Linked DNA regions of Solidesulfovibrio magneticus RS-1. Each later gene encodes a partner of the first gene's protein in a complex. Links are inferred from orthologs where the notes say so. Each region holds a gene or a part of one and is shown on either strand. Other genes may lie near its edges.

Region 1 (3,058 bases):
GGCGGCGCGGCCTGGGCGGCTGGGGCGTTGGCCGGGCACAGCAGGCAGCAGGCGAGGATGATTCCGAAAGCGGCGGTCGCGAAACGCATGGCGGCTGCCTCCTTGGCGGTCACTGCATGATGAGATGCCAGAACACGGAAAAAAGCCCAAGGATCATGCCGACCACGGCCACGGTGAAGACGATGTCCGGGATCGGCGAAAAGGTCTTGGCGCCGGTGTTGATGCAGCGTCGGATGTACCAGAAGCGCCACACGGCCACAACCATGACCAAAACACCCACGCCGAAGGTGGACAGCGTCACGGTCTCGGTGTGCAGGTGCTTGTGGGCCATGCCCTCGAACATGGGCACGTTTTGCAGCTGGCGGATGAAGAAGTCGAAGCGCTCGATGACGAAGCTGAAGCCAAAAAGTGCCAGTCCCGTGCGGCACCAGGCCAGAAACGTGCGTTCGTTGGCCAGGTGGTTGCGCTGCCAGGCCAGGAGCACCTGGGGGTTGGTGAGGTCGTAGGGCCGGGCGTCCGGGGCGGCGGAAGCGGCCGGTTGCGGGGCAGGGGCGTCGGTCATGGGGCCTCCGATGTCGGCGTGAATCTAGACCAGCCGGGGACGGGGGGCAAGGCGCGGGAGGGCGGCAGGCTGGCGACGGTGAAACGGCCTCTGGTCGTCGCAAAAAAAACGGGGGCCGCGCCAGCGCGCGGCCCCCGTGACGGTAACGTGGAGGAAACGGGTCGGCTAGTACATGCCGCCCATGCCGCCCATGCCGCCGCCGGGCATCGGGGGCATGTCCTTTTTCGGCTCGGGCTTCTCGGCGATGGCCGCCTCGGTGGTCAGGAGCAGGCCGGCCACGGAGGAGGAGTTCTGCAGGGCGATGCGGGTGACCTTTTTGGGGTCGATGACACCGGCCTTGATCAGGTCTTCGTATTCGCCGGTGGCGGCGTTGAAGCCGAAGCCGTCCTTGCCGTCGCGCACTTTGGCCACGACGATGGAGCCTTCGAAGCCGGCGTTGCCGGAGATCTGGCGCAGGGGCTCTTCGATGGCGCGGCGCACGATCTCGATGCCGGACTGCTCGTCGTCGTCCACGGCCTTGATGCCGGTCAGGCTCTTGACGCAGCGCACGAGAGCGACGCCGCCGCCAGGAACGATGCCTTCCTCAACGGCCGCGCGGGTGGCGTTGAGGGCGTCCTCGACGCGGGCTTTCTTTTCCTTCATCTCGGTCTCGGTGGCCGCGCCGACATTGATGACGGCCACGCCGCCGACGATCTTGGCCAGACGCTCCTGCAGCTTTTCCTTGTCGTAGCTGGAGGTGGTCTCTTCGATCTGGGCGCGGATCTGCTTGACCCGGGCCTTGATCTTGTCGCCGTCGCCAGCGCCGTCAACGATGGTGGAATTTTCCTTGTCCACGATGACGCGCTTGGCCTTGCCGAGGTCGGCCAGGGTCATGTTCTCGAGCTTGATGCCCAGGTCTTCGGACACGCACTGGCCGCCGGTCAGGGTGGCGATGTCCTCGAGCATGGCCTTGCGGCGGTCGCCGAAGCCCGGGGCCTTGACGGCGCAAACCTGCAGGGTGCCGCGCAGCTTGTTGACGACCAGGGTGGCCAGGGCCTCGCCCTCGATGTCTTCAGCCACGATCAGCAGCGGGCGGCTCATCTTGGCAACCTGCTCCAGGACGGGCAGCAGATCCTTCATGGCGGTGATCTTCTTCTCGTTAATCAGGATCAGCGGCTCGTCGAGCTCGCACACCATGCGCTCGGGATCGGTGATGAAATAGGGGGAGAGGTAGCCGCGGTCGAACTGCATGCCCTCGACGACGTCAAGGGTGGTTTCCATGCCCTTGGCTTCCTCGACGGTGATGACGCCTTCCTTGCCGACCTTGTTCATGGCTTCGGCGATGATGTTGCCGATGGTGGCGTCGGAGTTGGCGGAAATGGTGCCGACCTGGGCGATCTCTTTCTGGTCGCGGGTGGGCTTGGCCAGGGTCTCCAGCTCAGCCACGACCGAGGCCACGGCCTTGTCGATGCCGCGCTTGATGGCCATGGGGTTGCGGCCGGCGGCCACGAGCTTGACGCCTTCGGTGAAGATGGCCTGGGCCAGGATGGTGGCGGTGGTGGTGCCGTCGCCAGCGATGTCGGAGGTCTTGGAAGCGACTTCCTTGACCATCTGGGCACCCATGTTCTCGAACTTGTCTTCCAGTTCGATCTCCTTGGCCACGGTCACGCCGTCCTTGGTGATGATCGGGGAACCGAAGGACTTCTCGATGACGACGTTGCGGCCCTTGGGTCCAAGGGTGACCTTCACGGCGTTGGCCAGCTTGTCGACGCCTCTTTTCAGCTTCTCGCGGGCTTTGGAATCAAAAAGAATTTCTTTGGCAGCCATGTATGTTCTCCTTGCGCTAGAATACGGAATGGTTGGAGCGAAAAAGGCGCGAAGCCCTAGGCTTCGATGACGGCCAGGATGTCGTCCTCGCGCATGACGAGGAAGTCTTCGTCATCGACCTTGATCTCGGTGCCGGCGTACTTGTTGAACAGCACGAGGTCGCCCTTTTCGACATGCATCTTCAGGTGCTTGCCGTCTTCGGCCAGCTTGCCCGGACCCACGGCGATGACTTCGCCCTTCATGGGCTTTTCCTTGGCCGAGTCAGGGATGATGATGCCGCCCTTGGTGACTTCTTCCTGTTCGAGACGCTTAACCAGCACGCGATCGCCTAAGGGTTTGAGCTTCATACAATAACCTCCATGGTTTTTGGCGGATGGATTGGCTGCTGGCACTCGCTTGCGGCGAGTGCCAGCGCCGGCGGGAAACTATCTAAACACATTGGCGTGAAAGGCAAGAGGTCGGCGTGAAAAAAGTTTGGCGGGCCGGAAGATTTTGTTTTCGAAATAAGTCGCTTGTATATTTGATGATTTTTGTAAAAAACGGGCAGATGGCAGATGGTCTGCTGTTTCAGGAGGGCTTTTGGGCAGGTTTTGGGACGCAAGATACCCTTGTGAAAGGAATCACGCTGTTGCGGCGGATGGCATTTTCCAGTAAACCGCATAAACTTGACGCTCTCTCCACAGGGGCCTA
Region 2 (3,038 bases), 4.5 Mb from region 1 along the record:
GCTCCCCGTCAAGAACTTTTTTCAAACTTTCTCGACGAACCCTAAGCCTTGGCCAGACGACGGGTGCGCTTTTTCAGCTTGTTGATCTGACGGCGCAGAATCTCCTTCTGCTTACGGGTGCCGTCGCCAGAAACCTCGGTGCGAGCCGTACGCAGCGAGCGCATCTTGCTCTTCATCGACAGGATCTTCGTCTTGTACGGAGAAACCTTCGGTCCGTCCTCGCCGCCAATGCCCAGAACTTCCTTGATCTGCACCAGGAGTTCGTCCTTGCCCAGACCAGAAGCGCCGGTCACCTGGGGGATCTGCTTGAGCACCAACTCGCGCAGTTCCTTGGCCGTCATCTTGTCCAGGGGCTTCTTCAGATCAAGCTGCAACCCTTCGCTCATGTTCGCCTCCAAAAAAATGATATCTCGCCTTGTCGGTTCGCCTAGCCCCGCTTCGCGCGGCGCGCCTTGCGTCGCCCGCCCGAACCGGAACCCGGACCGGATTCGAAGTACGCCACATATTTGGCGTAACAGCGTCCGACCGGCGAGTTCGGATCAAGCTTCCCTACAAGCCCGCCCAGCCCTTCGGGCCGTACCTCGGCGGGCGTGGAAAAACGCGGCGGGATCGCCCGCAACGCATCCAAAGGAACCCGGCCTCCTAGCAGATCGAACCGCACCTTGTCAAAGGCTTCGTGGCCCAAAGCCGCATTGACCAGCGATAAAATCTCCGGAGCCGCGAAAACCATCTCCTGCAGCGCCACCGGATCGTCCGCGCCCAGGTACAGATCCCGCCGCTTGTGCCCCAGGGGACGCAGCAATTCCGCCGTCTCCGGCCCCACGATCTCGGCCCAGCGCCGGCAGACCTCAACGAAGTTGCGCTGGGCCGACGCTTCCTGGGCGGCCATGTACCGCTCCACGCTCTCGGACAACCGGCGCAGCATTTCGCCTTCTCCAAAAAGCGCGGGCCGCCAAAAAACGGCCCGCGCCGGAATGGTCGCTAGATCTTAAGCGCCGTGCGCAGATCGGCCGCGGCGTCGGTCACTTCCCAGGTGAACCCGGCCTGCTCACGGCCGAAGTGGCCGTAGCAGGACGTCGGCTTGTAGATGGGCCGCTTGAGGTCCAGGCGCTTGGAGATGTAGTAGGGGCGCAGGTCGAAAACCTCGCGCACGGCCTTGGTCAGGGCCTCGTCCGGGATGTCGCTGGAACCCATGGAAGTCACCAGCACCGACAGCGGCTCGGCCACGCCGATGCAGTAGGCGATCTGGACTTCGCAGCGTTTGCAGGCACCGCTGGCCACCATGTTTTTCGCCACATACCGGGCCATGTACGCGCCCGAGCGGTCCACCTTGGAGGGGTCCTTGCCCGAGAACGCGCCGCCGCCATGGTTGCCCATGCCGCCGTAGGTGTCCTGGATGATCTTGCGCCCGGTCAGGCCGCAGTCGCCCATGGGGCCGCCGATGACGAACCGGCCGGTGGTGTTGATGTAAATTTTGGTGTTCTTGTCCACCAGCGACTCGGGCAGGGTGTGGAAGATGACTTCCTTTTTCACCGCGTCGCACAGGTCGGCGTGGGAGATGTTCTCGGCGTGCTGGCTGGCCACGACCACGTTGTCGATGCGCACGGGCTTGCCGTCGACGTATTCCACGGCCACCTGGGTCTTGCCGTCGGGGCGCAGGAAATCAAGCACCCCGGACTTGCGCACCTCGGTCAACCGGCGCGACAGCTTGTGCGCCCAGTAGATGGGCGCGGGCATCAGCGTCTCGGTCTCGTCGCAGGCAAAGCCGAACATCATGCCCTGGTCGCCCGCGCCCTGGTCCTCGGGCTTGGTGCGCGACACGCCCTGGGCGATGTCCACGGACTGCTTGTCCACCGAGGAGATGACGGCGCAGGTTTCCCAGTCAAAGCCCATGGTGGAGCTGTTGTAGCCGATTTCCTTGACCGTCTCGCGCACGATGGACGGGAAGTCGGCGTAGGCCTTGGTGGTGATTTCGCCGGCGATGAAAGCCAGGCCGGTGGTGACCAGGGTTTCGCAGGCCACGTGGGCGTCGGGATCCTGGGCCAGGATGGCGTCGAGAATGCCATCGGAAATCTGGTCGGCGACCTTGTCCGGATGGCCCTCAGTCACGGATTCCGAGCTGAAAAGATACCGGCCTTTGGCGTTGATCATACGGGATATCCTCCTTGAGCCGGCCGCCTCTGTGCTGGCGACGTCAGCTCCAATGCAATATATCTACGTTGTTGGGAACTGAAATTCGAGTCTCTACCCTTGGAGACGCAAAAAAGCAACCCGAGACGCCATGACGTTAACGCGGCAAATCCGCGGCAAGGCGGTTGTCGATAAGCCGCACGGCGCTAAACCGCACCGCCGTCGCAAAAAGCGCCGGCCGGTCAATGGGTTCCACCATTTCCAGGCTGTCGGGATCGACGCAGGACAGATAGTCGATCTCCCCCAGCGGCACATGGGCCGCATAGTGCGCCCGCACCGCGTCCAGGATGCGGCCGGCCGCCGTCTCGCCGTCCCGGACCATGGCCTCGGCCAGGGCAAGCCCCTGGTTGATGCCCGGGGCTTGCTCCCGCTCCTGCGGCGTCAACCGGACGTTGCGCGACGACAGCGCCAGTCCGTCGGCCTCGCGCACGATGGGGCCGCCCACGATCTCCACGCCAAAACCCAGGTCCGCGTTCATGCGCCGGAGAATGGCGAGCTGCTGCCAGTCCTTTTGCCCAAAGACCGCCACGGTCGGGCGCACCAGCAAAAAGAGCTTGGACACCACCGTGCACACGCCCCGGAAATGGGTCGGCCGCGACGCGCCGCACAGATGCCGGGCCAAGGTCGGCACTTCCACCCAGGTGGCGGCGGCCGGCTCGTACATGGCCTCGGGGCTTGGCGCAAAAAGCACATCCACTCCGGCCGCCTTGGCCAAGGCGGCGTCGCGCTCCAGATCGCGGGGATAGGCGTTGAGATCCTCGCCCGGCCCGAACTGGGTGGGATTGACGAAAACGCTGGCCACCACCGTCTCGGCCCGCCCCCGGGCCAGACGCATGAGGCTTTCGTGG

The links. The genes of interacting proteins can lie anywhere in the genome.
Region 2: the proteins of groL (region 1) and metK are in contact, whole or in part, in a cryo-EM structure (PDB 8P4O), measured with the Escherichia coli proteins. The link is inferred for Solidesulfovibrio magneticus RS-1 from one-to-one orthologs.

The regions. Positions count from the first base shown.
Region 1 is NC_012796.1:295,240-298,297, forward strand. Bases 49-3,040 are described here. They hold groL (chaperonin GroEL), read right to left. Parts: upstream 2,369-3,040; coding sequence 728-2,368; downstream 49-727. Other genes in these bases: DMR_RS01150 (cache domain-containing protein), read right to left, coding at 49-89; DMR_RS01155 (YidH family protein), read right to left, coding at 110-562; groES (co-chaperone GroES), read right to left, coding at 2,425-2,715; DMR_RS24180 (hypothetical protein), read left to right, coding at 2,832-3,040. Also shown: more of DMR_RS01150, read right to left, coding at 1-48; more of DMR_RS24180, read left to right, coding at 3,041-3,058.
Region 2 is NC_012796.1:4,756,248-4,759,285, forward strand. The notes cover bases 67-3,038. They hold metK (methionine adenosyltransferase), read right to left. Parts: upstream 2,152-3,038; coding sequence 982-2,151; downstream 67-981. Other genes in these bases: DMR_RS19765 (hypothetical protein), read right to left, coding at 67-386; DMR_RS19770 (DUF721 domain-containing protein), read right to left, coding at 428-925; panC (pantoate--beta-alanine ligase), read right to left, coding at 2,288-3,038. Outside these bases: more of DMR_RS19765, read right to left, coding at 42-66. UniProt on the Escherichia coli protein: Catalyzes the formation of S-adenosylmethionine (AdoMet) from methionine and ATP.